DNA from 3 places in the Paenibacillus sp. FSL R10-2778 genome. Region 3 is predicted to be linked to each of the others. Evidence: a T-box and tRNA genes for the amino acid it is inferred to sense, from the RefSeq annotation. Region 3 holds a T-box; the other regions hold tRNA genes.
What was found. A T-box is a leader RNA that pairs with one kind of tRNA and senses whether it is charged. The one in region 3 lies ahead of NST40_RS25265 (arginine--tRNA ligase), so its partner is inferred to be a tRNA-Arg.

Region 1: it encodes a tRNA-Arg, which carries the amino acid that the T-box ahead of NST40_RS25265 (arginine--tRNA ligase) is inferred to sense. The anticodon was not compared.
Region 2: it encodes a tRNA-Arg, which carries the amino acid that the T-box ahead of NST40_RS25265 (arginine--tRNA ligase) is inferred to sense. The anticodon was not compared.

What each region holds. Positions count from the first base shown of each region.
Region 1 covers NZ_CP151956.1:6,253,670-6,258,839, reverse strand. Annotated here, with positions in the region: rRNA gene NST40_RS28060 (23S ribosomal RNA) at 1-2,705, shown strand, start outside; rRNA gene rrf (5S ribosomal RNA) at 2,779-2,895, shown strand; tRNA gene NST40_RS28050 (tRNA-Asn) at 2,902-2,977, shown strand; tRNA gene NST40_RS28045 (tRNA-Thr) at 2,979-3,054, shown strand; tRNA gene NST40_RS28040 (tRNA-Glu) at 3,066-3,140, shown strand; tRNA gene NST40_RS28035 (tRNA-Val) at 3,181-3,256, shown strand; tRNA gene NST40_RS28030 (tRNA-Gln) at 3,300-3,374, shown strand; tRNA gene NST40_RS28025 (tRNA-Lys) at 3,380-3,452, shown strand; tRNA gene NST40_RS28020 (tRNA-Leu) at 3,469-3,552, shown strand; tRNA gene NST40_RS28015 (tRNA-Gly) at 3,559-3,633, shown strand; tRNA gene NST40_RS28010 (tRNA-Arg) at 3,641-3,717, shown strand; tRNA gene NST40_RS28005 (tRNA-Pro) at 3,749-3,822, shown strand; tRNA gene NST40_RS28000 (tRNA-Gly) at 3,834-3,907, shown strand; tRNA gene NST40_RS27995 (tRNA-Pro) at 3,922-3,995, shown strand; gene NST40_RS27990 (ImmA/IrrE family metallo-endopeptidase) at 4,095-4,508, opposite strand; gene NST40_RS27985 (helix-turn-helix transcriptional regulator) at 4,537-4,968, opposite strand.
Region 2 covers NZ_CP151956.1:949,273-954,442, reverse strand. Annotated here, with positions in the region: gene NST40_RS04190 (sporulation protein Cse60) at 1-10, opposite strand, end outside; gene NST40_RS04185 (GreA/GreB family elongation factor) at 407-862, shown strand; gene NST40_RS04180 (YdeI/OmpD-associated family protein) at 932-1,396, opposite strand; tRNA gene NST40_RS04175 (tRNA-Gly) at 1,498-1,568, opposite strand; tRNA gene NST40_RS04170 (tRNA-Pro) at 1,581-1,654, opposite strand; tRNA gene NST40_RS04165 (tRNA-Arg) at 1,687-1,763, opposite strand; tRNA gene NST40_RS04160 (tRNA-Gly) at 1,774-1,848, opposite strand; tRNA gene NST40_RS04155 (tRNA-Leu) at 1,856-1,940, opposite strand; tRNA gene NST40_RS04150 (tRNA-Lys) at 1,956-2,031, opposite strand; tRNA gene NST40_RS04145 (tRNA-Gln) at 2,039-2,113, opposite strand; tRNA gene NST40_RS04140 (tRNA-Asp) at 2,130-2,207, opposite strand; tRNA gene NST40_RS04135 (tRNA-Met) at 2,233-2,309, opposite strand; tRNA gene NST40_RS04130 (tRNA-Met) at 2,381-2,457, opposite strand; tRNA gene NST40_RS04125 (tRNA-Val) at 2,473-2,548, opposite strand; tRNA gene NST40_RS04120 (tRNA-Glu) at 2,555-2,626, opposite strand; tRNA gene NST40_RS04115 (tRNA-Ser) at 2,643-2,735, opposite strand; tRNA gene NST40_RS04110 (tRNA-Asn) at 2,741-2,816, opposite strand; tRNA gene NST40_RS04105 (tRNA-Ile) at 2,820-2,896, opposite strand; rRNA gene rrf (5S ribosomal RNA) at 2,954-3,070, opposite strand; rRNA gene NST40_RS04095 (23S ribosomal RNA) at 3,213-5,170, opposite strand, start outside.
Region 3 covers NZ_CP151956.1:5,615,334-5,620,503, reverse strand. Annotated here, with positions in the region: gene NST40_RS25270 (cellobiose phosphorylase) at 1-1,010, shown strand, start outside; gene NST40_RS25265 (arginine--tRNA ligase) at 1,070-2,935, opposite strand; T-box leader at 2,976-3,194, opposite strand; gene NST40_RS25260 (hypothetical protein) at 3,444-3,803, shown strand; gene NST40_RS25255 (collagen-like protein) at 3,849-5,170, shown strand, end outside.

The sequences.
Region 1 (5,170 bases), 640 kb from region 3:
GAGAAAACAATAGTGATTCCGTCAGTAGCGGCGAGCGAACGCGGAACAGCCTAAACCTAAGAGCTTGCTCTTAGGGGTTGTGGGACGTCTCACATGGAGTTACAAAGGAATATGGTAGGTGAAGAGGTCTGGAAAGGCCCGCGATAGAGGTAAAAGCCCTGTAACCTAAACTGTATTCTCTCCGAGACGGATCCCGAGTAGTGCGGGGCACGTGAAACCCCGTATGAATCCAGCAGGACCATCTGCTAAGGCTAAATACTACCTGGCGACCGATAGTGAAACAGTACCGTGAGGGAAAGGTGAAAAGCACCCCGGAAGGGGAGTGAAATAGAACCTGAAACCGTGTGCTTACAAAAAGTCAGAGCCCTATTAATGGGTGATGGCGTGCCTTTTGTAGAATGAACCGGCGAGTTACGTTTAACATGCAAGGTTAAGCCGAGAAGGTGGAGCCGCAGCGAAAGCGAGTCTGAATAGGGCGAATTAGTATGTGGACGTAGACCCGAAACCGTGTGATCTACCCCTGTCCAGGGTGAAGGTGCGGTAACACGCACTGGAGGCCCGAACCCACGTACGTTGAAAAGTGCGGGGATGAGGTGGGGGTAGCGGAGAAATTCCAATCGAACTCGGAGATAGCTGGTTCTCCCCGAAATAGCTTTAGGGCTAGCCTCGGTATAAGAGTAGTGGAGGTAGAGCACTGATTGGGTGCGGGGTCCGCAAGGATTACCAAGCTCAGTCAAACTCCGAATGCCATATACTTATTGCCGGGAGTCAGACAGTGAGTGCTAAGATCCATTGTCAAAAGGGAAACAGCCCAGACCATCAGCTAAGGTCCCCAAGTGTGTGTTAAGTGGGAAAGGATGTGGAGTTGCACAGACAACCAGGATGTTGGCTTAGAAGCAGCCACCATTGAAAGAGTGCGTAATAGCTCACTGGTCGAGTGACTCTGCGCCGAAAATGTAACGGGGCTAAACACACCACCGAAGCTATGGCTAGATGCTTTGCATCTGGGGTAGGGGAGCGTTGTGTAGGGGTTGAAGGTGTACTGAAAAGAGCGCTGGACACTACACAAGTGAGAATGCCGGTATGAGTAACGAAAAGATCAGTGAGAATCTGATCCGCCGAAAGCCCAAGGTTTCCTGAGGAAGGCTCGTCCGCTCAGGGTAAGTCGGGACCTAAGGCGAGGCCGAAAGGCGTAGTCGAAGGACAACAGTTTGAAATTACTGTACCACCGTAATCCGCTATGAGCGATGGGGTGACGCAGGAGGGTAGTGACGCGGACTGATGGATGTCCGTCTAAGCAGTGAGGCTGATGTGTAGGCAAATCCGCACATCGATAAGGCTGGGCTGTGATGGGGAGCGAAAATTGTAGTAGCGAAGGTCATGATCTCACACTGCCAAGAAAAGCCTCTAGCCAGGAGAAGGTGCCCGTACCGCAAACCGACACAGGTAGGCGAGAAGAGAATTCTAAGGCGCGCGGAAGAACTCTCGTTAAGGAACTCGGCAAAATGACCCCGTAACTTCGGGAGAAGGGGTGCCCCGGTAGTGTGAATAGCACGAGGGGGCCGCAGTGAAAAGGCCCAAGCGACTGTTTAGCAAAAACACAGGTCTGTGCGAAGCCGCAAGGCGAAGTATACGGGCTGACGCCTGCCCGGTGCTGGAAGGTTAAGGGGAGTGGTTAGGGGTAACCCGAAGCTATGAACCGAAGCCCCAGTAAACGGCGGCCGTAACTATAACGGTCCTAAGGTAGCGAAATTCCTTGTCAGGTAAATTCTGACCCGCACGAATGGCGTAACGACTTGGGCGCTGTCTCAACGAGAGATCCGGTGAAATTTTAATACCTGTGAAGATGCAGGTTACCCGCGACAAGACGGAAAGACCCCATGGAGCTTTACTGCAGCTTGATATTGAATTTGGGTACGATCTGTACAGGATAGGTGGGAGCCGTAGAAATCGGAGCGCAAGCTTCGGTGGAGGCGCCGTTGGGATACCACCCTGATCGTATCTAGGTTCTAACCTAGTGCCCTAATCGGGTACGGGGACCGTGTCAGGCGGGCAGTTTGACTGGGGCGGTCGCCTCCTAAAGAGTAACGGAGGCGTTCCAAGGTTCCCTCAGAATGGTTGGAAATCATTCGCAGAGTGCAAAGGCATAAGGGAGCTTGACTGCGAGACCTACAAGTCGAGCAGGGACGAAAGTCGGACTTAGTGATCCGGTGGTACCGCATGGAAGGGCCATCGCTCAACGGATAAAAGCTACCCTGGGGATAACAGGCTTATCTCCCCCAAGAGTCCACATCGACGGGGAGGTTTGGCACCTCGATGTCGGCTCATCGCATCCTGGGGCTGAAGTAGGTCCCAAGGGTTGGGCTGTTCGCCCATTAAAGCGGTACGCGAGCTGGGTTCAGAACGTCGTGAGACAGTTCGGTCCCTATCTGTCGTGGGCGCAGGAAATTTGAGAGGAGCTGTCCTTAGTACGAGAGGACCGGGATGGACGTACCGCTGGTGCACCAGTTGTTCCGCCAGGAGCATGGCTGGGTAGCTACGTACGGACGGGATAAGCGCTGAAAGCATCTAAGCGTGAAGCCCCCCTCAAGATGAGATTTCCCAATTAGTAAGACCCCTTGAAGACGACGAGGTAGATAGGTTGGAGGTGGAAGTGCAGCAATGCATGGAGCTGACCAATACTAATCGGTCGAGGGCTTATCCTATATGTAGAATGCAGATTCGTTTCGGATTCAGTTTTCAGGCATCAAGCCTGAGCATTTACGCTGTAAATGCCCGTTTGGTGGCGATAGCGGAGGGGTTCCACACGTACCCATCCCGAACACGACCGTTAAGCCCTCCAGCGCCGATGGTACTTGGACCGAAGGGTCCTGGGAGAGTAGGACGTTGCCAAGCGGATATTCCCTGATAGCTCAGTTGGTAGAGCACTCGACTGTTAATCGAGTTGTCACAGGTTCGAGTCCTGTTCGGGGAGCCATGCTCTCATAGCTCAGCAGGTAGAGTGCTTCCATGGTAAGGAAGAGGTCACCGGTTCGAATCCGGTTGAGAGCTCCACAGATTTGCAAGGCCCGTTGGTCAAGGGGTTAAGACACCTCCCTTTCACGGAGGTAACATGGGTTCGAATCCCATACGGGTCACCAACTTTTACTTGTACTTACCCTTAGAGGGTCCCATAGATATGGAGGCTTAGCTCAGCTGGGAGAGCATCTGCCTTACAAGCAGAGGGTCGGGGGTTCGATCCCCTCAGCCTCCACCATAATCTTCCTAAGAGATTATGGGCAACATAGAGGTACCATCAATGGGGATTAGCCAAGCGGTAAGGCAACGGACTTTGACTCCGTCACTCATAGGTTCGAATCCTATATCCCCAGCCAAGTGCGAGCCATTAGCTCAGTTGGTAGAGCACCTGACTTTTAATCAGGGTGTCGAAGGTTCGAGTCCTTCATGGCTCACTTTTATTATTATCATGCGCGTGTGGCGGAATGGCAGACGCACCAGACTTAGGATCTGGCGTTTCACGACGTGGGGGTTCAAGTCCCTTCACGCGCACCACTTATTGCGGACGTGGCTCAGCGGTAGAGCATCGCCTTGCCAAGGCGAGGGTCGCGGGTTCGATTCCCGTCGTCCGCTCCATAATTTTGCGCCCTTAGCTCAGCTGGATAGAGCGTTTGACTACGAATCAAAAGGCCGGGAGTTCGAATCTCTCAGGGCGCGCCATTTTATTATTAAGCAATTATAGTATTTATAACGGGATGTAGCTCAGCTTGGTAGAGCACCTGGTTTGGGACCAGGGGGTCGCATGTTCAAATCGTGTCATCCCGATTTTCACCTTTGCGGGTGTAGTTCAATGGTAGAACTTCAGCCTTCCAAGCTGATAGCGTGGGTTCGATTCCCATCACCCGCTCCATAATTTTATAGTAACGGGATGTAGCTCAGCTTGGTAGAGCACCTGGTTTGGGACCAGGGGGTCGCATGTTCAAATCGTGTCATCCCGATACTCAGCTTAATCGCTGCTCAAAAGCTCTTACTTCGGTAAGGGCTTTTTGTTATGTATTGAATATACATATAAATACAGCTAAAGAACATATGTTCTATTATTCCTCCAAAAAAAATCGGACTTCCGGTGGAATTCCAATCCGTAGATAATAGTTTCTCCATGATTCCTCTTGTTCGGGGCTTCGGCCCGAAGAAAGTAATTTTACAGCAAAGACATTAGCTTGACGTTCAAGCTTCCCAGGAGAGAAATAGGAGCTTTCCTCCAGAAAAAAGCGATTGATCCCCTTGTGAAGCCGATCATGTCCTAATTCATGCGCACAAACGAAGCGCTGCCATTCTACAGGCAACTCATTATGAATGACGATAAACCTTCTTCTTAGTTTTCGATAATATAATCCCTTTGTGCCAGTCCCCAGGTTCATGAAGCGGATTTGAATGCCTAGTGCTGCGGCAAGCTCGAACGGGCAGTTGGTTTTATATTTTTTAATCAGACTATTGATCAGTTCATCCATGTTCTTCACCTGCAGCATGTTAGTATAGTTATTTAGTGTCTTTGGATTTTTTTCTCTTATTCATCTGTTTGGCTTCCCAGAACAATCCGGTTAGTACATCTTTAATCCTCTGTTTATCTTCTTTGTCTAATGGAATTCCGTCAAACATCAGCTCTCCATCATCCTCTAGCATTTTTCGAAAGTCTCTTTTATCTTTGCTTGTAGCCCAATCTGGGACAGCCTCATCGCTTGAAAGAGTCTGGTCCTGCAAATACCCTGCCTGATCCATTAGCTCCCCGTAGGGGACGCCAGTGGCCTCAGCAATTTTGCGTAACGTGGTTGGTTTAGGAACCCCTCTTAATCCATTCTCAATCCGGGAAATTTGCGAACCGCTAATTCCGGCTGCTGCTGCTAATTGATTAATGGTGAGTCCTTTTGTTTCCCGAAGATGCTTCATATAATCCCCGAATTCCTGTTTCATCTCAACTCACTCCTTATTGGCTTTAACCTTATGATAATAATATAAGCCATTTTTGCCAATAGGTAAACAACAAAGCGTATATTATTGCCAAAAGGCAAGATAATGGAGGGATATACGCTCTTTTTCGATAAAAACAGCCTAAAACGGGGTTTTACGAGATTGGTAAAGAAGTGGTATATTATAGAAAAATACGAACAGAATA
Region 2 (5,170 bases), 2.3 Mb from region 3:
CTTGAATCATCCTGATCTCCTCCTTTAATAAATTAAGTAGTTATTTTATAGTTCTGGAATCTATATGTGAACTCAACGAAATGTACATGGCGTATCACTCCCCAGGTAACAATTAATGTAAAAATATCTTCAAAATACAGTATAGGCATTTCGCAGTTTTCTACGAAATGCCTATGCATCAGCCTATCATAGCACCCAAGTATGTAATAGTCAAAGGTTTTCATTACAATATTTAGAAGGTTTTAATTCCCCTTTTAAAATGGATTGGATTTACAAATAGAAGCTGGTATACTGATCAGAAGGTCTCCATTGGGGGACCTCTATTTGTATAGGAGGGATTTTAAGATGGCAACACACCATAACAGGTTTACAAGGAATGTGCTACTTAGAGGGGGTGAAATCTACTATGAACCATAGTCTTATCTATGAAGGCTCACGGACACAGCTGCTTCAGCAGCTTATCTATTTTGATGAGGAAAAAATCGCATTTCTAAATCAGTACTTTCCGGTACGGAGCAAGGATAGAAGCAACGCTGAAACGCTGTTATCCCGTTATTGCTCCGAGCTGGAACAATTACTAACTGAGTTCAATGGTGAAGATTTAAATTCACAGGTCTTTATCGGAAGTCAGCTGCAGCTTCGTTACTTGGACGATAATACTACAGATATCTATACCATCGTATTTCCTAACCAAGCAGAACCTAACGATAACAAGATTTCTATGTTGTCACCTATAGGCATGCAGCTGCTGCTGGCTGAGCTCGGCAGTACTTGTCAGCTAGCGATTCCTTCAGGTCAACTAGAGGTGAAGATCGAAAGCATTAAGTTCGTGAATAATGGTGAAGTAGGCGTTCTTATATAAGGACGATCCCTTATATACCCGCTACAGCAGCGTCCCTTTCCAGATATTAAGGAGGAGGACGCTGTTCTATTATTTAAGCCTCAAACCTTCTTCCAGCTTATTAACTGACTTCTGGATCCTTGCTGCTCTGGTTTCCGGTCTTTTCGCCCCTTCGATCCAGCTCACATATTCCTTCCGATAGGAATAAGCCAAGCTGTTATAATATACCTCTGCCTGCTCATTGCTGCTTAGTGCGTCCAGAAAATCTTCTGGAGCTTCTATCTCCCGCAATTGATGATCTTGTTCCATTGTCACCCGAACTATATCTCCAGGTTGAGCATGGGCTAAGTCTCGCAGTTCTTTTTTCACGACCATAAAATGTTTCCCATTACCATGCGGCATGAGTGTTCCTCTATAGGGAATGTCATTCAGGCTTCCTTTAACTTGTATCCTTGATTTAGTTTCATATATTTGTTCAGCGTCAAAAGGAACCGTAAGATATGTCCAACTCCCATTCATATCTGGTCTGACTAACCTTGCTTCAAATTCAAACATTGGCCCCTCCTCAAATAAAATCTCTAGTTCCTATTGTATCCATACGTGCTTAACTATACAAAAAAACACCCGCCTAATACCGGCAGGTGTTTCTCTTTATAAGCGGGTGATGGGAATCGAACCCACGCTATCAGCTTGGAAGGCTGAAGTTCTACCATTGAACTACACCCGCAAAGGTATAAAATCGGGATGACACGATTTGAACATGCGACCCCCTGGTCCCAAACCAGGTGCTCTACCAAGCTGAGCTACATCCCGTTAACAATACTATAACTGCTTAGTAATAAAAATGGCGCGCCCTGAGAGATTCGAACTCCCGGCCTTTTGATTCGTAGTCAAACGCTCTATCCAGCTGAGCTAAGGGCGCAAAATCTATATGGAGCGGACGACGGGAATCGAACCCGCGACCCTCGCCTTGGCAAGGCGATGCTCTACCGCTGAGCCACGTCCGCAAAAACATGGTGCGCGTGAAGGGACTCGAACCCCCACGTCGTGAAACGCCAGATCCTAAGTCTGGTGCGTCTGCCAATTCCGCCACACGCGCACACTTTAAACAAAATGGTGAGCCATGAAGGACTCGAACCTTCGACACCCTGATTAAAAGTCAGGTGCTCTACCAACTGAGCTAATGGCTCTCATAAATGGCTGGGGATATAGGATTTGAACCTATGCATGACGGAGTCAAAGTCCGTTGCCTTACCGCTTGGCTAATCCCCAATAATAATTAACTAAATGGCGGAACCGACGGGATTCGAACCCGCGATCTCCTGCGTGACAGGCAGGCATGTTAGGCCAACTACACCACGGTTCCATAGACATAATGCATAAGTGTAAATTGGTTGCGGGGGCAGGATTTGAACCTGCGGCCTTCGGGTTATGAGCCCGACGAGCTACCGGGCTGCTCCACCCCGCGTCATTAATTAGTATATACTATTCATTTTCACCATACCAGCTTATCCCTAAACATAATGTATAAGAGTAAATTGGTTGCGGGGGCAGGACTTGAACCTGCGACCTTCGGGTTATGAGCCCGACGAGCTACCGGGCTGCTCCACCCCGCGTCAGTGAAAATAATATGGTGGAGGCTGAGGGGATCGAACCCCCGACCCTCTGCTTGTAAGGCAGATGCTCTCCCAGCTGAGCTAAGCCTCCATGATATGACCCGTATGGGATTCGAACCCATGTTACCTCCGTGAAAGGGAGGTGTCTTAACCCCTTGACCAACGGGCCATGCTAATAATTTTTATGGCGGAGAGAGAGGGATTCGAACCCTCGAGACGCTTGTGGCGCCTACACGATTTCCAATCGTGCTCCTTCGGCCAAACTCGGACACCTCTCCATAAATGGCTCCCCGAACAGGACTCGAACCTGTGACAACTCGATTAACAGTCGAGTGCTCTACCAACTGAGCTATCAGGGAATATGGTGGGCCTTAGTGGACTCGAACCACCGACCTCACCCTTATCAGGGGTGCGCTCTAACCAGCTGAGCTAAAGGCCCTTCTAAGACATATTAATATTAAGGGCAAAAAAAATACCACGGGTAATGTGGTTGTCCGCTTGGCGGCGTCCTACTCTCCCAGGACCCTTCGGTCCAAGTACCATCGGCGCTGGAGGGCTTAACGGTCGTGTTCGGGATGGGTACGTGTGGAACCCCTCCGCTATCGCCACCAAACGGGCATTTACAGCGTAAATGCTCAGGCTTAATCGCCTGAAAACTGAATCCGAAACGAATCTGCGTTTGCCCTTCTTACGGGGCCCCCGGAAAGTATTCGGAATTAGCTTCGCAGCTTCTTCTTCACTTTTTGGGGTATTTTTAGGATAAGCCCTCGACCGATTAGTATTGGTCAGCTCCATGCATTGCTGCACTTCCACCTCCAACCTATCTACCTCGTCGTCTTCAAGGGGTCTTACTAATTGGGAAATCTCATCTTGAGGGGGGCTTCACGCTTAGATGCTTTCAGCGCTTATCCCGTCCGTACGTAGCTACCCAGCCATGCTCCTGGCGGAACAACTGGTGCACCAGCGGTACGTCCATCCCGGTCCTCTCGTACTAAGGACAGCTCCTCTCAAATTTCCTGCGCCCACGACAGATAGGGACCGAACTGTCTCACGACGTTCTGAACCCAGCTCGCGTACCGCTTTAATGGGCGAACAGCCCAACCCTTGGGACCTACTTCAGCCCCAGGATGCGATGAGCCGACATCGAGGTGCCAAACCTCCCCGTCGATGTGGACTCTTGGGGGAGATAAGCCTGTTATCCCCAGGGTAGCTTTTATCCGTTGAGCGATGGCCCTTCCATGCGGTACCACCGGATCACTAAGTCCGACTTTCGTCCCTGCTCGACTTGTAGGTCTCGCAGTCAAGCTCCCTTATGCCTTTGCACTCTGCGAATGATTTCCAACCATTCTGAGGGAACCTTGGAACGCCTCCGTTACTCTTTAGGAGGCGACCGCCCCAGTCAAACTGCCCGCCTGACACGGTCCCCGTACCCGATTAGGGCACTAGGTTAGAACCTAGATACGATCAGGGTGGTATCCCAACGGCGCCTCCACCGAAGCTTGCGCTCCGATTTCTACGGCTCCCACCTATCCTGTACAGATCGTACCCAAATTCAATATCAAGCTGCAGTAAAGCTCCATGGGGTCTTTCCGTCTTGTCGCGGGTAACCTGCATCTTCACAGGTATTAAAATTTCACCGGATCTCTCGTTGAGACAGCGCCCAAGTCGTTACGCCATTCGTGCGGGTCAGAATTTACCTGACAAGGAATTTCGCTACCTTAGGACCGTTATAGTTACGGCCGCCGTTTACTGGGGCTTCGGTTCATAGCTTCGGGTTACCCCTAACCACTCCCCTTAACCTTCCAGCACCGGGCAGGCGTCAGCCCGTATACTTCGCCTTGCGGCTTCGCACAGACCTGTGTTTTTGCTAAACAGTCGCTTGGGCCTTTTCACTGCGGCCCCCTCGTGCTATTCACACTACCGGGGCACCCCTTCTCCCGAAGTTACGGGGTCATTTTGCCGAGTTCCTTAACGAGAGTTCTTCCGCGCGCCTTAGAATTCTCTTCTCGCCTACCTGTGTCGGTTTGCGGTACGGGCACCTTCTCCTGGCTAGAGGCTTTTCTTGGCAGTGTGAGATCATGACCTTCGCTACTATAATTTTCGCTCCCCATCACAGCCCAGCCTTATCGATGTGCGGATTTGCCTACACATCAGCCTCACTGCTTAGACGGACATCCATCAGTCCGCGTCACTACCCTCCTGCGTCACCCCATCGCTCATAGCGGATTACGGTGGTACAGTAATTTCAAACTGTTGTCCTTCGACTACGCCTTTCGGCCTCGCCTTAGGTCCCGACTTACCCTGAGCGGACGAGCCTTCCTCAGGAAACCTTGGGCTTTCGGCGGATCAGATTCTCACTGATCTTTTCGTTACTCATACCGGCATTCTCACTTGTGTAGTGTCCAGCGCTCTTTTCAGTACACCTTCAACCCCTACACAACGCTCCCCTACCCCAGATGCAAAGCATCTAGCCATAGCTTCGGTGGTGTGTTTAGCCCCGTTACATTTTCGGCGCAGAGTCACTCGACCAGTGAGCTATTACGCACTCTTTCAATGGTGGCTGCTTCTAAGCCAACATCCTGGTTGTCTGTGCAACTCCACATCCTTTCCCACTTAACACACACTTGGGGACCTTAGCTGATGGTCTGGGCTGTTTCCCTTTTGACAATGGATCTTAGCACTCACTGTCTGACTCCCGGCAATAAGTATATGG
Region 3 (5,170 bases):
GCAGCTGGACAGTGGCACTTACCTATCAGACACTTAATCAGTTCTCAGAGGTGCTTCGTTCAGTTGATCAAGCTGAGGCAGAGGAACTGAAGACGATGGTGGAAGGAATCCGTAAGGATTTCCATACTCATATGCTTCAATCCGAAGTGATTCCTGGCTTCCTGTATATGGAGGACCCTGAGCAGATTAAGCTTATGGTGCACCCAAGTGACACAGAAACAGGTATTCAGTACCGTCTGCTGCCAATGACGCGCAGTATGATCAGTGAGCTGCTTACTCCGGAACAGGCCGAAGCACACTATGATGTCATTCAGGATAAACTATTCTGTCCTGACGGTGTACGTCTGATGAATCGTCCAGCTCAATATGTTGGCGGGGTCAGCACCCATTTCAAACGTGCGGAGCAAGCGGCTAACTTTGGCCGGGAAATTGGACTACAATATGTGCATGCACATATCCGTTATGTAGAGGCTATGGCTAAGCTCGGTAAAACCGATCAGGTCTGGAAGGGTCTGGCAGCGATTAATCCGATCGGAATCCGCGATGTGGTGCCAAACGCTGAACTACGTCAAGCTAACTCCTATTTCAGTAGCTCGGATGGTAAATTTAACACCCGTTATGAGGCACAGGAGAATTTCGATAAACTGCGCAATGGTGACGTAGCTGTTAAAGGTGGCTGGAGAATCTATTCCAGCGGTCCTGGGATCTATATGAACCAGTTAATCTCGAATGCACTGGGGATCCGTACGGAAGGTGGAGACTTAATTGTTGACCCGATTCTGCCGGAATCGCTGGATGGAATGCACTTCAGCTTTGAATATGCAGGCACTAAGGTAGACTTTATCTATCACCTTACAGGTCGTGAGATTAGTCAAATTACTATCAACGGTACGGAAGTGCAAACAGAAGGTACACCTAACCGCTATCGTAGTGGTGGTGTTCGCATCAAACGTGCGGACTTTGATCGTCTCAGCACGGAAGTTGGAAATGTGATAGAGATTTATAAGTAACATTATATATAGAAGGGCAATCTCCGCGTTAAGCGCGGAAATTGCCTTTTTTGTGTTTTTTACATTCGGCTCGGTGTCGGTAACCCAAGCACTTCGAGCACATCTCCCAAGATGTCCTTGAATCTTGAAGTGAGCCAGAGGCGGAATTCGATCGTAGCTGGATCTCCTTTTAGAATCGGACATGCAGAATAGAAGTTGTTGAACAGTGTAGCTAAGGTATGTGCGTAAGTGCAGAGCGTATTTGGCGTTAACTCTATACTTGCTGAATGTAATATCTCCGGCCAGAGACTTAGCTGTCTTAGCAGGGCAAGCTCTGCTTTTTCCAATTCGGAAGGGAACTGAAGCTGTGCGGCAGCTGTAAGGATTGGGATCGTAGCTTTACTCAAAACGCTTGTCGCACGCGCAAAAGTATACATCAGATAAACTCCGGTATTGCCGGATATTTCGGTAGCCTGTTTGAAATCAAACACGATTTCCGTTCCTAAATTAAACCGCAGCAGATAGTAGCGAATCGCAGCAGTGGCAATCAATCGGCTGGAGAGACCGTCTTTATCGGAACGTGTGTGCTCAATGTTCTGTTCCATAAGCTCCACCAGATCGCTTACCTTAATCCCGATTCCCTGACGTCCGGACATAGCATAAGAAGATTTGCCTTCTGAAATATCTATACCCAGCTCGGCCGCCGAAGCGGGACTAAGAGATACAACACCATAGCTCACATGATGGAGTTTGTCTGCTTGCTCGTTATAACCTAGTGCCCCTAAGGCTTGCTTAACCATCTGTTGTGGATATTCCTGTCTGTAATCGATCACATTGATGACTCTGTCCGCCTGCCCATAAGATTCTTGGGTTCCAGTTAATCCAGTTGTCCATAAACCGGACGAGAATTCGCTATAGGAGAAATCTTTGGTCAAAAGACCAAATTTCCAGAGATGATAGGCAATATCTTTGGCTGTATACGTTAAAATCCCATTCGAACGCACCAGCACCTTATCGAGCTGATGCTCCTCTGAATCCGCTCCAATGTTAGCCTCTGTTCCTTGCTTCAGCACCCAGCAGCCTGCGAGTTTACCTTCAGTCTCTTGTACAAAAACGGCTGTCTGCTTCAGTAGCTCAGCTGCGGCTGCCCAAAATCCCTCTTTTAAAATACTGCTCTCCCATACCAGCAAATCATAATAAATTCCAAAATGTTTCATTTCCTCTACATGCTCTCTAACGATACGTTCAGCTACAAGGTTGCCCAGCCAGGCTTCGTTACCGCCCCCTTGTTCAAGGGAGTGCAGTATATCTGTGCGCTTATGTGTCATCTCAGAGTTCAGCGCATATTCTTTGTTCACTTTGGCATAAAGATCCCAGCAAAAATCACCGAAACGTTGGTGTTCCCCTTCTAAAGATATATTTAATAATCCAACAACTGTATCCGCCAGCTGATTGCCGAGATCATCAATGTAGTTATGGACCTCTACGTTATACCCAGTTCTTTTCATAATTCTGACTAGAGTATCGCCGATACAGGCGTTTCTTAGATGACCTACGTGGGCGGCTTTGTTGGGGTTGATAGAAGTGTGCTCGATGATGACTTTTTCCCCAGTGCTGGCAGGCAGTTCAAAGGAATGTTCAGCCCAGCTTTGCCAATTCATATACAAATTGATAAATCCGGGAGCAGCGACTTCAACTTTTTGTAAAAGACCGGCGAGGCGCCCTTGGAATTGAAGCTCTGCTTTCACTAATTCTGCTATGACCATTGGGGATTTACGTAGAGTTTTGGCTAGCTGCATAGCGATATTGCATGAATAATCACCATGCTCTAGATTAGCTGGCTGTTCGATCAGAATGGCAATGTCCTCTGGATAGTCAGCTCCTAAGGTATTGAATACACGTTGTACACTGTGCTCGATTCCGTCTTTGATGATTTGATTTAACATGGTATACCCTCCTTTGAAAATACAAAAAAGCCCTCGTCTCAAAAGAGACGAGGGCTTTAGCGCTCGCGGTACCACTCTCGTTGCTGAACAAGTTGTTCAGCCACCTTACGGGATAACGGCCTTCAGCCGGGACTTCCTACTAAGGTTCAGAAGTCCATCTCACGGGTGCGCTTCATTAAAGGGATCTGTACCGGCTTACACTCTCCCGGCTCGCTGAGGACTAGATCTCGTTAACTACTCTCCCGCTCATCGATGCTTAATTAATTTTTACCAGTATACCTAATATTTCATAAAAAGCAATAGTGGTTAGCTTCTTAACAATCTTGGTTGCTCTTTGTTGTTAGCTTATCAGTTTAGTAGATTATAAATTTGGAAAAAGAAGGCTGTCTTGTTATAGGACCAGCTGTTCCTTTGCACAACAGTCCACACGCTAACTCAAGCCAAGGAATATTACTATACGGAGCCACTAATCTTTCAAATTGTAGTGGAAGGGAGGAGTGAATAAAACATGGCTATTTTTTCTACTGGACCTATAGATAACAGCCCGATCCTAGGGGTCAGACCGTCGCAACTGGTAACCGTAAAAGTAGTTAATCGGGATTCTCTTAATCCTTATAATCTAGTTATTCAAGGTTTCCTTCTTAACGGATCAAGAACGATGTATGTGAATGAAACAGTAAATCTAGCACCTAATCAAGTTTTAACTAAGAACTATTTTGCCGACTTGGACGCATTTGAATTTGTGTTTACAACAGTAGAAGCGGTTGAAGCAGAGGTTGGGATTTCAGTCTGGGGTAAACAGAACTCAGGGGCATTGGTAGATCCTCATCGCATAGTTGCGTGGGAGAAGCAGGCAGTATTAATTTAATAATTATTTTTGTGACACAGTTAACGTTAAAGGAGTGATGAGAAATTGAGTTATTTATCTACCGGACCGATAGACAATAGTATGGTAGGGGGTGTAAGACCTACTCAGCATGTTACTGTCAAAATTGATAACCGAAGTGACATTGATTCATCAATGGCTCTTGTTCAAGGATACTATATGGATGGGACAAGAACTTTATATGTCAGCGAGCTGATAAATGTAGCACCTAATGAAGTTATAACACGTGATTATTATGCCGATTTTGATGCGTTTGAATTTATTTTTACAACTACAAGTCTGGTAGATGATCCGATTCAAATCTCAGTATGGGGAAAAAATAGCGTTGGCCAGATTGTGACTGCCCATCGACTTGTACATGCAGAATTGCTTGGTGTAACGCAAGGGATAACTGGCGCGACCGGGGCGACTGGTGCAACGGGAGCGGATGGAGCAACAGGAGCAACGGGAGCAGACGGAGCAACGGGTGCTATCGGAGCAGGAGAGACTGGGGCGACAGGTGCAACAGGGGCAGATGGAGTGACTGGTGCAACCGGGGCGACGGGAGCGGATGGAGCCACTGGAGCGACCGGAGCAGGAGAGACTGGGGCAACAGGTGCCGATGGAGCTACAGGTGCAACTGGTGCAACCGGAGCGGATGGAGTAACTGGAGCGACCGGAGCAGGAGAGACTGGAGCTACAGGAGCAGACGGAGTAACTGGGGCGACTGGTGCAACGGGAGCAGACGGAGCAACGGGTGCAACAGGAGCGACCGGAGCAGGAGAGACTGGAGCTACAGGAGCCGATGGAGCAACTGGCGCGACTGGTGCAACTGGAGCGGATGGAGCGACTGGAGCAGGAGAGACTGGGGCAACAGGAGCAGATGGAGCTACAGGTGCAACAGGAGCAACGGGAGCAGACGGAGCAACGGGAGCGACTGGAGCAGGAGAGACTGGGGCAACAGGAGCAGATGGAGCTACAGGTGCAACAGGAGCAACGGGAGCCGATGGAGCAACGGGTGCCACAGGAGCGACCGGAGCAGGAGAGACAGGGGCGACAGGAGCAGACGGAGTAACTGGGGCGACTGGAGCAACGGGGGCCGATGGAGCAACGGGTGCCACAGGAGCGACCGGAGCAGGAGAGACTGGGGCAACAGGAGCAGACGGAGTAACTGGGGCGACTGGAGCAACGGGGGCCGATGGAGCAACGGGTGCCACAGGAGCGACCGGAGCAGGAGAGACTGGGGCAACAGGAGCAGATGGAGTGACTGGTGCAACTGGAGCAACGGGAGCCGATGGAGCAACGGGTGCCACAGGAGCGACCGGAGCAGGAGAGACAGGGGCGACAGGAGCAGACGGAGTAACTGGGGC